DNA from 2 places in the Bacillus sp. CGMCC 1.60114 genome. Region 1 is predicted to be linked to the other one. Evidence: riboswitches for the same ligand, from Rfam matches in the RefSeq annotation. Region 1 holds a riboswitch; the other holds the start of a gene.
The links. Region 1 has a riboswitch for thiamine pyrophosphate ahead of thiT (energy-coupled thiamine transporter ThiT). Riboswitches for the same ligand answer to the same signal wherever they lie in the genome.

Region 2: another riboswitch for thiamine pyrophosphate. It lies ahead of tenA (thiaminase II); the one in region 1 lies ahead of thiT (energy-coupled thiamine transporter ThiT).

Annotation. Positions count from the first base shown of each region.
Region 1 covers NZ_JBHTHG010000108.1:64,191-72,622, reverse strand. Annotated here, with positions in the region: gene ACFQZ1_RS16720 (beta-class carbonic anhydrase) at 1-322, opposite strand, end outside; gene ACFQZ1_RS16715 (cytochrome ubiquinol oxidase subunit I) at 544-1,890, shown strand; gene cydB (cytochrome d ubiquinol oxidase subunit II) at 1,880-2,908, shown strand; gene ACFQZ1_RS16705 (kinase) at 3,304-3,897, shown strand; gene ACFQZ1_RS16700 (FeoB-associated Cys-rich membrane protein) at 3,983-4,150, opposite strand; gene feoB (ferrous iron transport protein B) at 4,167-6,155, opposite strand; gene ACFQZ1_RS16690 (FeoA family protein) at 6,152-6,379, opposite strand; TPP riboswitch at 6,587-6,688, shown strand; gene thiT (energy-coupled thiamine transporter ThiT) at 6,774-7,343, shown strand; gene ACFQZ1_RS16680 (hypothetical protein) at 7,517-7,843, opposite strand.
Region 2 covers NZ_JBHTHG010000119.1:3,145-11,576, forward strand. Annotated here, with positions in the region: gene ACFQZ1_RS25510 (DUF3965 domain-containing protein) at 165-1,316, shown strand; gene ACFQZ1_RS25515 (hypothetical protein) at 1,635-1,970, opposite strand; gene ACFQZ1_RS25520 (SH3 domain-containing protein) at 1,977-3,143, opposite strand; TPP riboswitch at 3,553-3,660, shown strand; TPP riboswitch at 3,720-3,820, shown strand; gene tenA (thiaminase II) at 3,902-4,597, shown strand; gene ACFQZ1_RS25530 (ABC transporter ATP-binding protein) at 4,566-5,315, shown strand; gene ACFQZ1_RS25535 (ABC transporter permease) at 5,312-6,064, shown strand; gene ACFQZ1_RS25540 (ABC transporter substrate-binding protein) at 6,061-7,062, shown strand; gene tenI (thiazole tautomerase TenI) at 7,073-7,702, shown strand; gene thiO (glycine oxidase ThiO) at 7,686-8,432, shown strand, end outside.

The sequences.
Region 1 (8,432 bases):
TGCTCGCTTGAATTTTAGCCATACCGCAATCATGGTGACCAACTACACACACTTCATTTGCACCAAGTTCATAAACCGCAACTAAAATACTACGCATAATACTTCCAAATGGATGTGAAATAACAGCACCGGCTACTTTAATAATTTTCACATCACCGTTACGCATGTTCATCGCTTTTGGCAATAGTTCTACAAGACGTGTGTCCATACATGAAATAATAACCATTTTTTTATTCGGAAATTTTCCCGTTTCGTATTCCTCGTACTTTTTACTTTCAACGAATTCCTTATTATATTGCAAAATTTCTTCTAATGTTTTCATATGTCAGACCCCTCTTTCTTCATATAACTACAAACTAAGTTTATCAAAGAATGAAAAAAACAAAAAACATATTGCTTTATTCTAAAAATGCGATATTTTCAGATAACAGCCTTAATTCTTCCATAATTCTCACACAGTTCTGTAACAACTCACCCATACTTTGCTCATTTTTTCACTATAAACTATTTGTAGATAATGAAAAAAAGGAGTGAATCTTTATTATGTCCGACGTTTTGTTACTGAGTCGTTTTCAGTTTGCTATTACAATCTTTTATCATTTCTTATTTGTACCGTTAACACTCGGACTTGTTATTTTAGTAGCGTGTATGGAAACGCAATATGCACGCACATTAAATCCAACATATCGAAAAATGGCAAATTTCTGGGGTAAGTTATTCACCATTAACTTCGTAATGGGGATCATCACCGGGATTACGATGGAATTCCAATTCGGAACAAACTGGTCTGAGTATTCCAAATACATGGGGGATATTTTCGGTTCTCCACTTGCGATAGAAGCACTTGTTGCCTTCTTCTTAGAATCTACTTTCATGGGAATTTGGTTGTTCGGTAAAGAAAAAATTTCACCAAAGTTCCGTGCATTCTCTATGTGGATGGTGGCACTTGGAACAAATATTTCTGCGCTTTGGATTATCACAGCGGACGGCTTCATGCAAAATCCAGTTGGCTATGTAGTCCGCAATGGTCGTGCTGAATTAACTGACTTTTGGGCACTAGTTACAAATCCATATGCATGGCATATGTTCTTCCATACTGTTATTAGTTGTTATATCGTTGGTGCATTCTTCGTTATGGCGATTAGTGCATATCACTTACTACGTAAAAATGATGTTGCATTCTTTAAAAAATCATTTAAGTACGGTTTAATATTCGGTTTATTTGCAGCAACTGCAACACCTTTCATCGGTCATGAATCCGGTGCTTTCGCAGCAAAAATGCAGCCAGCTAAAGGTGCGGCAATGGAGGCAGTTTGGGATACTGGAGAAGGAAAACCTTTCTCAATTATTCAAATTCCTGATGTAAAAAATGAGAAAAACTTTGAAGCGCTATCAATTCCAAAACTCGGCAGCTTCTTCTATACAAACTCATTTGATGGAAAAATTGTCGGTTTAAAAGATATTCCAAAAGAAGATCGTCCGAACGTAAATCTTGTTTATTACAGTTTCCGTTTAATGGTTGCACTTGGCACATTCTTTATGGCACTAACATGGTTTGGTTTCTATTTAATGCGCAAAGGAAAACTAGAAAACTCAAAACGTTTCTTAAAAATTACAATGTGGTCCGTATTACTTCCATATGTAGCAATTAACGCAGGTTGGATCGTTACAGAAGCAGGACGTCAGCCTTGGACAGTATACAAGCTTATGCGCACAGCAGAAGCAGTTTCACCAATTGCTGTACCGCAAATTTGGTTCTCGTTAATTAGCTTAGTCTTGTTCTACACTTTACTATTAATTGCTGATGTATATCTTATGTTAAAATTTGCGAAAAAGGGACCTGCAGCATTAGAAGAAACTACTCAAGGAGGTGCAGCTCATGTCTCATGATACACTTGCAATTATCTGGTTCGGTTTGTGGGGCGTGATTTGGACAGTTTACTTTATTCTCGATGGCTACGCACTCGGTAACGGAATGATTTTCCCATTCGTTACGAAAGATCGCCAAGAACGCAATCAACTACAAGAAGCAATTGGACCGTTCTGGGGCGGTAATGAAGTATGGTTAATTACAGCTGGGGGAGCAACATTTGCTGCTTTCCCAGTAACATACGCAAACATGTTCAGCTACTTATACACACCGTTATTTTTAGTATTATTCGCTCTGTTCGCTCGTGCAGCAGGATTAGAATTTATGCATAAAGATGATTCACCAGTTTGGCAAACTGTTTGTAAATGGACGTATGCGGTTGGTAGTTTCTTAATTGCTTTCTTATTCGGCGTTACATTCGCTAACCTTTACTACGGACTACAAATTGGCAAACACGGCTATGAAGGAAATTTACTTAGCTTATTACACCCTTACGGTATTTTAGGCGGTCTCTTCTTCACTGCAATCTTTGTCGTATCCGGTGCACTTTGGGTTATGATTAAAACGACTGGTGAAGTATCAGATCGTGCTTATAAAATCGCCAAACCGTTTTCGATGGCAGCAGCAACCATCTTAGCCATCTTCTACGTCGCAACGGCAAACCTTACAAACTTATTCCAAAACTTTACGAAACACCCTGTACTGTTTATTATTCCGTTACTTGCGATGTTAATGAGTATCCTAGCACTCACTATGGTTGTCAAACGTAAAATTGGCTTAGCTTTCACATTTGTTTGCTTAACAATCGCTATGTTTATGGCAACTGGCTTTGCTGGCATGTTCCCAAGAATGCTGCCATCTCGCATTAACGATGCATACAGCACAACATTATTCCAAGCAGCAGGCAGTGAATTAAACTTAAAAATTATGTTCTTTGTTGCAATGGTTATGGTACCAATCGTTATTGGCTATCAATTATGGAGCTACACCATCTTTAAAGAGAAAATTCATAAAGACTCTGCAAAGGGATATCATTAAAATGAAAAAGAAGCCTGTTTTTAGCAGGCTTCTTTTTCATTTTGGCCGTGTTACATTTCCATGTCGATATCCATAAAAAATATAGAGAACTTTTCTTAAATGACGATTAATGTTAATTTATACCAATGGATATGTTAATATTTATTGGAAATAAAGATTTTTCGGGGGTGCAAAAAATAGATAGCAAGACTCGAACAATTATAACTCTTTTAGGTAGTTTTCTATTATTTGCTTTTGGCACATTTAGAATCATTACAGGATCACTATCATCAACATCCTTGTTCGTAGCGTATGTATTCGCCATCACCGGTTTTATTGGCGTAATAGCTAATAGTTCAAAACTGAGAAGAATAAGGTGAAAAAAGAATAACTTTTTCAAAGGAGATGATAATACCTTGAAAGATAATTCCATAACTCTCTTACATTTAATTACAAACCTTGAGATAGATGGTCGATTTATTTTAGGTATAGATGGGTTAAGCCGATCTGGTAAAACAACACTTGTGAAAAAACTTAGCGAGGCTGTAAAAGAAAAGAATATCCCTTTCTATGTCTTTCATATTGATGACCACATTGTCGAGCGTAAAAAACGTTACAATACTGGGCATGCAGAATGGTATGAATATTATCATTTACAGTGGGACACTACTTGGTTACGTGATCATTTTTTCGATAAACTCAGATTTTCGAACGATCTTATTCTACCCTTTTATGATAACGAATCCGATACACAGAGTATGAAGAATATGAAACTTCCTAATACTTGTGTAATCGTAATAGAAGGTGTTTTTCTTCAACGTAAAGAGTGGAGAAACTTCTATGATTATGTAGTGTATTTAGACTGCCCGCGAAATAAGAGATTTCTTCGTGAAAGTGAACATACGCAACAAAACATTTCTAAGTTTCAAAATAGGTATTGGAAAGCAGAAGAATTTTATGTAAATACAGAATTCCCTACAAAAATTGCTGATTTAGTTTTACAGGGATAATATAATATTAAACTACTAAAAAACATAAAAAAACGCATGGATCATTTCTCCATGCGTTTCTATATATTATCTAAGAATCTCTGTACTACTTATTCACTGCCTGCTTCATATCAGGGCTACAAACGTTGGACTCACATGATTTATTAAGAGAACACGCTGCACATTTCCCTTTTTTACTTCTCTTTACAAAGTTAATTAACGTATATCCAGCATATCCAAAAACGACAGCTCCAATTAAAATATTGACTATCATTATGATACATCTCCTTCTAGAATCCCATCATAGATCCAACTTGGTATACAATTAGTGTTAGTACATACGCAACAACAAGCGGATAAACAACAGAGAAAATAGTCCACTTAACAGATCCTGTTTCACGGCGAATGACCCCAACTGTTGCTAAACATGGTACATATAATAAGATAAAGAACATAAATGCATATGCTGATAATGCTGTAAAATGAGTACCGATTATGTTCCCTAATGCATCTTCATTCACAGCATAAATAATCGCCATTGCGGAAACAACAACTTCTTTTGCTAAAAATCCTGTTATTAGTGATGCAGCTGCTTGCCATGTTCCAAAGCCAAGTGGTGCTAGAATTGGAGCCACGACGCCACCAATCATCGCTAGGAAACTATCTCCCATCTTTACACCAAATCCCGATGGGCCAGCGTAGTTTAATAACCAAATAACAACAGAACCACCAAAGATAAATGTACCTGCTTTACGCACAAATCCTTTTCCTTTTTCCCACGTACTGCGCCATAACGTTTTTGCTTGCGGCACGCGATAAGGCGGAAGTTCAATTACAAAAATAGATTTCTCTTCTTTTAAAACCGTAATAGACATAATCTTTGTAACCAATAGCGCAAGGACAATACCAATGACATATAAAGAGAACACAACAATCGCTTGACTATGCGGGAAAAAGACCCCAGCAAATAATGCATATACAGGTAGACGTGCTGAACATGACATAAATGGTGTTACTAAAATCGTAAGCAGTCTCTCTTTCTCCTGTTCAATCGTTCTTGTGGCCATAATGCCTGGTACGTTACAACCAAACCCGATGATCATTGGAATAAACGCTTTTCCATTTAGTCCAAAAAACTCCATAATACGATCCATTACAACGGCAATACGCGCCATATATCCAGAGTCTTCTAATAATGAAATAAAGAAGAACAATACAAAAATTTGTGGAACAAATACGATTACCGCACCGACACCGGCAATTACTCCATCTGTAATGAGCGCTCGAATGAATTCAGATGCTCCCATATTAGTTAGAGCTGTTGTTACCCAATCTGTGAACGGTCCGCCGATAAATGCATCAAGCTGATCAGATAAAGGTGTTCCAATCCACGAAAACGTCACCTGAAAAATGAAATACATGATCCCTAAAAAGATCGGAAGTCCCCAGATTTTATGCGTAATTAATTTATCAATTCGTTCAGAAAAAGGAATGCTTCCTTCTTTCTCATGACGAATGACACTTGTTTTCAACTTTTCAATATACGCTGCACGTGCTCCGTACATATGCTGTTCCAGCGTTACGTCTAGTTCCGCTTCTACTGCAGAGCGAATCGCTACAAGTTCCTGATAAATAGGCAATTGATTTAATTCTTGGTCTACTACTTCATTATTACTTAAAAATTGAAGTGCAAGCCATCTTGGATGCTCATAATTCGCTTGTTGCAATTTATCCATAACTTGCTGGATTCCTGTATCTACCTTTTTACCATAAGAAAGAATAAATGGCTTCTGTTCTCTGTTATCACTTTCATGAAGAGAAGCTAATAATTCCTCACAGCCTTTTCCGCTCCTCGCAATAACCGGTATAACTGTTACACCTAGCATTTCAGCTAGTTTCTTCACATCAATGAGAATTCCACGCTGCCTGGCAACATCTATCATGTTTAAACCAATTGAGAGCGGCTTACCAAATTCTAATAATTGCAAAGTTAAATGCATATTACGTTCGAATTGAGAAGAGTCTACAATGTTTAACATATGATGAAATTCTTCTGTTAATAGAAATTGTGTAACAACCCCTTCATCACGTGACACAGGGTTTAAATTATATACACCTGGTAAGTCTATTAAAGTTCCCTTCTTATCTTTTAACTTACCAATCTTTTTTTCTACAGTTACTCCGCTCCAGTTCCCTACATATTCATAAGAACCAGTTAGCGCATTAAATAATGATGTTTTCCCCGTATTTGGGTTCCCTAGTAAAGCAACCTTACTCACGCTAATTCCACCTTTATCATTTTCGCATCACAATGGCGAATAGAGATTAATTGTCCGCGGCATTCTAATGTACACGGACCATTAAACATTGCCTTTTGTTTTACACAAAGTTCGCATCCTTCAGCAAATCCAAATGAAGCTAAACGACGTTTTAATAATTTATCAAGAGATTGTAAATCTTTCACACGTACTTTTTCATCTATATTCATATCAACTAAGTTCATAATTTCTCCCCCTCAGACGATAACGATAATTATTATCAATATCAATTATAACATGAATTTTATAGGAAAGACTATACAATATTATGTGAATTTTTCACTATTTTGTACGGTGTTATCATTTTTATCTTATATAACATAGCTATGCTAAAATATATTTGTCATTCTTATCCATTTTCGTTTACAATACTATTAATAATCTAAGAATCTCGTTGTCACAGGGGGAGCCGCGTCGCTGAGAGGGAACACATCGTTCCGACCCTTTGAACCTGTTAGTTAATGCTAGCGCAGGAATTGTGCAAACGTATATACATAAATAGTTATTTATAATTTGTATATCTCATGTCCCCTATGATAATGATTCTTTTTTATAACTTGGATGTAGGGGGAAATATAAATGCGCAACACAAATTTACAAGCCATGATAGAGGCCGCGATTCTTGCCGCACTTGCATTAATCATCGACATTTTACCGCTATCTATTAAACTTCCAACAAGCGGTTCTATCTCATTTGCTATGATTCCAATTTTTATTGTCGCTTACCGCTGGGGATTTAAAGCTAGTTTCTTAAGTGGTCTCGTTTGGGGATTACTACAAATTGTCGTAGGAGATGCATACATTTTAACGCCTGTACAAGCGTTTATTGAATACTTCATTGCATTTGCTTTTATCGGTTTTGCTGGATTATTTCATACACCAATCCAACAAGCACTTACCAATAGACAAAAAACAAAAGCAATCATGTATATCATTATCGCTACACTTGTTGGCAGCCTAGCTCGTTACTTCTGGCACTTTATTGCCGGCGTTGTTTTCTTTGGTCAATATGCACCAAAAGGACAATCAGCCGTTTTATATTCCTTCATTATAAACGGCAGCACAATGATTGGTTCTTTCATATTATGTGCGGTTCTACTTGTTATTTTATTTACAACCACACCGCGCCTCATTGCACAGCGCGCTTGATAAAGTGAAACTTCCATCAGTGGGGCTTTCTTCATTCCCCACCTATCTTCTTTAACTTCATAGAATCTTGAGGAAGACTTACTACTCGTTCATGCAGGGTAATAGAAAAAGAGCAGATTGCTTCTATAAGCGGCCTGCTCTTTTTCTGTGCCCTAGTTTTCCAAGTTACTTTCTTAATGTGAATCTGTGTGTCTTACAATTTCAGGAGTTTGAAAATGGAGTGCATTTATCTCTCGGCTGCTCTCTCGTTCATTTTTACCGTTATGTTTATGAATCCAAGATTTCATCTCATTCCATAAAACAACTCTATGCATATCATACCCTATGTGCTGCTTTATATTCTCTTTATAGCACTCATTCCACTTGTACCACACAATTTTATTATGTGAATCTACCCATACTTCTTGCCGATCAACTACAGTTTTATAACCTTCATTATTAGCTAACATAATCATATCATTCTCTAATAATAAAGAAAGAGCCGCCGAGTGCCTCTCCATTCCCCTACTCCTTTCTGTTTTAGTGACTGCCTTATTTCCCTAAAATGTGTGTGCCTTACATATACGTAGTGTATACAAAAAGGGCATTACAAACTATCGATTTACCTTACAAAAAACCTTACAATTTTGTAAGGTTTTATAATTAATTAAAATATAACGTTTATATATTGTATTAATACCTACTTAGCTAAAGGACACCATCATATCACTATCAAACTAACAATTGTTTAGGGTGATTCTAAATGAAATACGTATTACTTTTAGGTAAAAAGCCAGAGACTAATAAAGTGAAACTTCCATCAGTAATCCCCACACTGATGGAAAGCCCGCCCAATCAGGTACATGCCAGCAGTTATCCCCCATCTTCCTTCTTGCTTTTCTCTAAATCTTGAGATGGAGGTCTTACTGCCCAAAAATAGCGGGATAAACCTTACCTCCATTTTACTTTAATATTCTGTAATAAAATGGATTATTTATTACAATAAATCATTTAATGTTACAATATTTAAAAAAATATTTCATTTTCATTACAAAAACTATTGAAAATACATTTGCATTGTAATAGTATAACTGATGTGGAAATTAATTC
Region 2 (8,432 bases), on a different contig from region 1:
TGTAAATTACCTTTGAAATTTTTGTTAACAACTATTATCATATGAAAAAAATGGTATACTAATAAATATAAGTATTATATATTATTTTGAATATAGTAATATTATTAATGTAGATTGAAATATAAGTATTTTATCATACATATAGAAAACGGGGGGGGAATTATATGACGTTTATGCAAACCGAACCTAATTGGAATTTGGTTACGGATGCGTATGAAGAGCCGGAAAATTTCGCAGATTTATTCTCTTTGCTTATACCAGAGCGTCCAAAGGGGGAAGGGAAAGAACGAACTATTTTGGCTTGGAAAGAAAAAGAATTCTACAAGAAAGAAAATTTAATTCCTTTTATTTTATATGGAATGAAAAGATTACATGATTTACCAAAGTTTCATAAAGATGAAATGCCAACTTTAGTTCGAATTGTTCGTTTATGTCAAGAAGTAGGGTGGTATCAAGAGGCGTATCGTTTTATGGTTGCCGAAGGATTAGAAGAATTCGTACAAACATCTCTAGAGTATGAATCATGGGATGTGTTTACACAAGTAGTTGCTTGGAATTATTTAATAATAAAACAAAAAGTTGCTGAGCTAGAAAGCAATGATTACTTTATTTGGGAAAGAATAAAATTTAATGTAGAGTGTATTGAAAAGTATAAGGTACTTTTGTCACATAAAGAAATGTTTGAATTTATGCTTCTATATCTTTGTAAGCAAGCAAAGACATTATCAAAAGAGCAATTAGATGAAAATTTAATGGGTTTAGCGATATATTGTAATACATACATTTATGATTTATACACACTAGATTTATTGAAAAAATATAGAAAATGCACTGATTTCTTAACATATTATGAACCAAGCCGAGCTGTTGTAGCATGTCAGCATGCGGTGATTGCACAAATATCAGATCATCTTAATCCATTAAAGACAACTCATGTTGATGATTATTTATTTGTTATAAAAGAAATAATGGAATATATGTCATTTGAATTTATGAAAAAATATGAGCATTTTATTGGAAAATTATTATCATATGTTCCATTTTTCGAAATGATTCAAGTTCCACAGCATGTATATTATTGTGAGGAACTCATGTATATATGTAAAGGAATAGGATATAAAGAGGAACTACTACGCCATTATATATTTATACAATTGCTGAATTGTTTTCCTTCCTTTATCAAGCAATTTTTAAAGAATAAGCGCTATGCGTCAATACACGACATTTTATTTTACTGGTGTAGTGATGAGCAGCGTATGAATTTAGAGCAAAAATATAACTTGAGTTTTATTTATGAACAATATGCATGCGGCTAAAGTGAATTTTCTACTAATCTAGTGCTTTTTAACTAATGGTTAAGTGAACTAATAAAGTTCGTTTTTTGAGAAAGTATACTTTATCTAGTAAATAAAAAGAAATGGCGTAGAATACAAATAAGGATTCCACTTTATGTGGAATCCTTATTTAATAGTAAATACAAAAAGCAATTATTATGAGACAAATCATGCCATATAAAAGGAATTGGCTATTTCTATTCTCTTTAATACCAAAAAATTCATTCATTCTTTCATATGAGTCCAAAAAAGATTTTGTTAGACTAGCTATGGAGAAGCGTTGCACCATTTTCCCTCTTTCTATGTTTCTTGATATTGATGTTTACGATGTTCTGGAACATATATATATTGAGATACAATAAGAAGAATAGTCATAAAGAATACCGGAAAAATTGCGGCGGCATGTAGGCCAGTAAAAATAATGTTTGTTATTAAGGAGCTTATAATGAACAGTGCAGTATATATGTGTGAAATATGTCGTTTTAATCGAATTTTGAATACTTCCATCAGCACTTCACAAGCAACAAATGCAATAGTGATGCTTAAAAATACAATGTTTGTATTGTAAATTAATAAACAACAAATTAAACCGAAAAATGCTAAATACTCAATAATTAATGGAATATTACGTGTCATCTTCCATCACCTAACTAGGAAAGGAAGCGGATTTACTGCATTTGTTTTTTCAAAATTCCATTCTCCATTATGCAATTCAAAATGTAAGTGTTGGCCATATGAATGTCCTGTATTTCCCATATAACCGAGCAATTGACCCGTTGCTACTTTATCGCCCACTTTAACCGCACGATTTTTCATATGAGCATATACAGTTGTATATAAATTCCCGTTTATATAATGGGCAACAAATACAACATTTCCATAGCTTGTAGAATAATAAGACTTAACAACAGTGCCAGGTGCAGCAGCTTGAATTGGAACATTTCCTGTTGATGCAATGTCTACGCCATAGTGCATTTGTCCCCAACGTACGTCAAATTCTGAGCTTATTTTTCCTTGAGCCGGATATTTAAAGACAGCTGGAATAGCTGGTTTAGCTTGTTTTTGTTGCTGTTGTTGTTGTTTCTGTTGTCCTTGTAGTATATATTGTTGTGCGACATAGCCATATCCTGATCCGAATCGAATTTTATACCATGTGCCAACCTGTCCAACGACTTGTACCTGTGTTCCATTCTTTAAAGAGCCGATAACAGCAGTATTTGTACCAGCACCGCTGCGTACTTTTAATGCTGGGGTAGCAACATAATAAGAGCTTCCGCCTTGTACAGTAACTCCTTTTACTAGTGGCTGAGTTCCGTTAGATAAAAACTCTTTCTTTACATAGCCATTTGTCCCGTTATGTATAATTTTATACCATCCATTTTCTTCTTCTTGAACAGTAACAAATTTCCCATTTGGTAATACATCAATAATTTCAGATTGTGTATTTGGTTCAGAGCGAACGTTTAATGCATCTGCATTAACGATATATTGTTGCTTACCATTACTTGGTTTTGTTAAAGAAATTGCTTCCTTTTTAACATAGCCAGTTTTATTTTGAGTTTGAATTTTATACCATTCGTCTGTTGTTTCAAGAATTGTAACGGGAGTATCACGTACACTGTTTTCAATAACAGAATCTGTTGCTTTAGGACTAGAATACATTTGTAATGTATTCGTTTTTACATAACCAATTTTTGTTTTTGGTTTTTGCTCTGCTGCTACAGTTTGTACAGTGGAATCTGTCATAGATGGGAGCATAGAAGCGACTGCGACAGTAGCTGCTGTTATTGCTGCGGTTTTCATGTTCATATAACTAGAGACCTCCTTATGTAATAATTTGTTATACTCTTAATTATAATATAACAATATTAAATTTGTCTTGTGTGCATAGAAATGTAATACTAAAAAAAATATATGAACATTTTTTTAGCTATAAAGTCATATAATAAAAGGATAGCAGATTTATTAGTATTATGAAAATAGATAAAAGAAATTTGCGTTTTTCTAAATTTACAAAACACATAGAGAATGATGCTGTATTCCGCTCAAAATATTGATATTTTAAGGAGATGTTTTAAGAGGAAAAGCTTCCCATAAGACGTATTTTGGTTTAATTGACCATTTTTGGATTAAAATTAACACATATGGAAATTTGACTTTATAACTTAAAAGAGTTGCCCATGAGATATGGCGATGGTATACTGACTATGTTAAATGAATATAATGCTAGGGGAGCTAGTGTTGCTAGCTGAGAGTAAGACCGTAGTCTTTGACCCTTGAACCTGATCTAGATGATGCTAGCGTAGGGAAGCAATTTGGACGATGTAAATAACGTCCCCGTTTCTTTATGCATAGAAACGGGGATTTTTTATTGAAAATTTAATAGAACACCACTAGGGGTGCTTGAAAGCTGAGAGAGGTAGAAACCTTAACCCTTATAACCTGATCTAGGTGATACTAGCGTAGGGAAGTGGAAACAACAAATGAAGTTTTTTTGTTTGCTGTGGCCACTTCTTATATAGAAGTGGTTTTTTATTTGGAGAAATATATAGGAAGGGGAAATATAGATGACATTTTGTGAAAGGTTATTTGAAAAGGTACAACCTATTTGGGAGAAGAGCCATAATCATCCATTTGTAACGGGTATGGGAGATGGAACGTTAGAGAAAGATAGATTTCAATATTATATTGTTCAAGATTATTTGTATTTGTTAGATTACGCAAAATTATATGCAATCGGTGTTGTAAAAGCAACAAACCCAAAAGTAATGGCGAAGTTTGCTGAACAAATCGATGGGATTTTAAATGGAGAAATGACGATTCATAAACAATACGCAAAGCGTTTAGGAATTTCTGTTGAAGAAATGGAATTAGCAAAGCCATCTGCTATGAATCTAGCATATACAAACTATATGATGTCCGTATCACAGAACGGTACACTTGCTGAGTTAATTGCAGCGTTGCTTCCGTGTATGTGGAGTTATTGGGAAATTGGAAAGCGTTTAAATGATATTCCAGGAGCACGCGACCACGAATTTTTTGGTGAATGGATTCAAGGGTATAGCTCTGAAGAATACGGAAATCTTTGTGTATGGTTAATTGATCTATTTAATGAAATTACAATTGGGAAAACAGAAGAAGAATTAAATCGTTTAGAAGAAATCTTCTTATATTCCAGTCGTTTTGAATATTTATTCTGGGATATGGCATATCGTAAGGAGATGTGGGGTTTTGAGGAGCAAGAACATACTACAATTTCATAATGTTTCCTTTCATTATGATGAGAAGCAGATTATAGCGAATCTTGATGCTGCAGTACAACAAGGAGAATTCGTTAGTATTATTGGTCCGAGTGGCTGCGGGAAAAGTACATTGTTTCGGCTCATTACAGGGCTCGAGAAAGCAAACGAGGGCACTGTTGATGTAATAGGAGAAACGAATCACCCTGTTGGATATATGCCACAAAAAGATATGTTACTTCCATGGCGAACGATTATCGAAAATGCAGCATTGCCTCTTGAATGTCAAGGTGTGAAGAAAAAAGAAGCACAAATGCAAGCACAAAAATTATTGGAGCAGTTTGGACTGCAAGGGTATGAAAATAAACAGCCAAAAGATTTATCAGGTGGAATGCGTCAACGTGTATCTTTTATTCGTACGTTGTTAACGGGCGGTGATCTTTTACTATTAGATGAACCATTTAGTGCACTCGATGCATTGACGAAAGCATCTCTGCAGGAGTGGTTGTTTGAACAATGGAAGCATTGGCAAAAAACGATTGTATTTATTACACATGATGTTGAGGAAGCGCTTTATCTTTCCAATCGTATTTTTATCGTAACAGAGCAGCCCATTACATCATTGACAGAACGGATTGTACCTCTTGGACAAGAACGATCTCGAATGGATTTGCATCGCCCGGAAATGTTGGCGTTAAAAGATGAGCTCATTGGGATGTTACAACGGCAGGTACTTGTATGAAAAGAATTGTAGACTATGTTCCAGCTTTTATTGTTACTGCTATTTTTCTTATCGGTTGGGAAGTAGGAGCGAGGATTCTTGATGAAATGTACATTTTACCCTCCCCAAGTGCCATTGTTCGAAAAATATGGGATTTGCGGGATATATTGCTTACAGTGCATTTACCAGCAACTCTTTCTGTTACAGTTATCGGTATTGTCATTTCCGTTGTATTAGGTGTTAGTTTAGCAATGATGATGAGTATGAGCTCATTTGCTGAGAAAGCATTTTATCCATTATTAGTTGCTTCACAAACAATTCCAATTACAGCTTTGGCACCGTTATTTGTTTTATGGTTTGGCTACTCTATTTGGAGTAAGGTTGTTGTCACAGTACTTATTACGTTCTTCCCAATTGCGGTGAATACGTATGATGGCCTCCGCAGTACGAAAAAGGAATGGGAAGAGCTTTTGATTACATATGGTGCAACAAAAAAAGACATTTTCTTAAAATTAAAATTGCCATCCGCACTCCCATATTTTTTCTCTGCTTTGAAGGTGGCTGTGCCATTCAGTGTTATTGGGGCAGCAATGGGAGAATGGCTTGGGGCGCAAGCGGGACTTGGTTATTTTAGTAAACGAATGATGACACAAATGGATGGTGCAGGTGTATTTGCACCAATTGTCTTATTGTCATTACTTGCTATTTTCTTTGTATTATTCATTTCTATATTAGAGAAGAAGTTTATTAGTTGGAGGAAGCATTCATGAAATTATTAAAACGCATTTTTGTGTTTACTTTATTAATTGCGATGATTGCAGGGTGTTCTAGCAACTCGGCATCAGAAAAGAAGAAAGGTGAAAAAGAAGTAACCGTAATGCTTGATTGGTATCCAAATGCAGTGCATAGCTTTATTTATGCGGCAATTGAAAAAGGTTATTTTAAAGAAGAAGGTATAAAGGTAAATGTTAAATTTCCTTCAAATCCAACTGATCCATTAACGTTAGCTGCGGCAGGAAAAGTAACGGTTGGATTATACTATCAGCCGGATGTGGTTATTGCTAGAGCAAATGAAAACATTCCGGTGAAATCTATCGGGGCAGTTGTTCGTTCACCTTTAAATCATGTTGTGTCGCTAAAATCAGCTGGCATTTCTTCGCCAAAAGATTTAGAAGGAAAAACGGTTGGGTATTCAGGAACACCGTTAAGTGAAGAGTATTTAAAAACGATGATTAAAGAAGATGGTGGAAATCCAGATAACGTAAAAGTAGTTGATGTTGGCTTTGATTTAGTACCGGCCCTTACTACGAAAAAAGTAGATGCTGTTACAGGCGCATATATTAATCATGAAGTACCAGTAATGCGTCATGAAGGTTATGAACCAGCATATTTCAATCCAGCAGATTACGGTGTACCAAATTATCATGAACTTGTATTTGTAACAGGCGATAAAACATTGAAGAAAGATAAGGCGACATTGCAAGCCTTTTTACGCGGGGCGAATAAAGGTTATGAGTTTACGAAGAAAAATCCAGATGAAGCATTAAACATTTTATTAAACCATCAAGAAAAAGAAAATTTCCCGCTGATTCCAGAAGTTGAAAAAGAAAGTATGAAAATTTTATTGGATAAAATGGAAACAAAAGATGAACCATTCTTATCAGATACAGCAGATTCATGGGAAAAACAAAATAAGTGGTTGAAAGAAAAAGGAATGGCAAAAGAAATTGTTCCGGCAAACGAGTTGTTTGAAAACATTTTAAAGTAGGCGAATGTATATGAAAGATGAGCTTCACGTCATATCAAATGGTCGTATGTCATTTGAAGAGCTAGCAAATATAGCAACTGATATTGAAAGTGAAATAGATTATTTGCACATTCGTGAGCGGGAGAAAAGTACGAAGGAGTTGTATGAAGGTGTGGAAAAGCTCTTAAATAAGGGTTTTCCTCCTTCTAAGCTTGTAATCAATGATCGAATTGATATTGCAATTTTATTAAATATTAGACGTGTACAGCTTGGCTATCGCAGCGCTGATATAAGATTTGTAAAAGAAAAGTTTTCTTATTTACATGTTGGTTATTCTGTTCATTCACTTGAAGAAGCTATTGCTGCTTTTAAAAGCGGTGCGGATTCTCTTATGTATGGACATTTGTTTCAAACAAACTCCAAAAAAGGGGTCCCGCCAAGAGGATTAGAAGAAATTACAGAAATAGCAAAACATTTAACAATCCCGATTACTGCTATTGGAGGGATTACTCCTGATAATACTGCAGAAGTACTTGGCACCGGGGCCACTGGTATTGCAATTATGTCCGGAATTTTAAGTGCAGTAAAACCGAATGAGCAAGCGAAGTTATATAAGGAAATGATACGAAAGTGGGCGAGAAATCATGAAAAAAATATATGATGTTGCCATCGTTGGAGGCGGTGTAATCGGAAGTTCAGTTGCACATTTTCTTGCTGAAAGAGGTTATAAAGTTGCCATCATTGAAAAACAAAAGATTGCTTCTGAAGCTTCTAAAGCAGCCGCCGGGTTACTAGGTGTACAGGCAGAATGGGATGAATACGATCCGCTGTTTGAATTAGGTAGGCAAAGCCGCGCGATGTTTCCACAGCTTGCAAGTGTATTACGTGAGAAAACCGGAATTGATATAGGCTATGAAGAAAAAGGAATTTATCGCATTGCTCAAAATGAAGAAGAGTGCGCACGGCTTCTTCATATTATGAAATGGCAGCAGGAGACAGGAGAGGAGTCACATTTTATTTCAGGTGAAGAGCTGCGCGAAAAGGAACCATGTTTATCCTCTTCTATTATTGGAGCGGTATATCATCCAAAAGATGGCCATGTAATCGCACCTGAGCTGACAAAAGCATTTGCCCACTCTGCTGCGATATCTGGAACGGATATATATGAAGAAACTGAAGTGTTTGATATTCAAATTAAGGATAATCAAGTAACAGGATTATTTACAACAGAAGGAACAATCTCATGTGAAAAAGTAGTAATTGCTGGAGGTTCATGGAGTACAAAATTACTAGGATATTTTCATAGTGAGTGGGGGACATACCCTGTTAAAGGTGAGGTTGTTGCGGTGCGCAGTCGTAAGCCGCTACTACAAGCCCCTATTTTTCAGGAG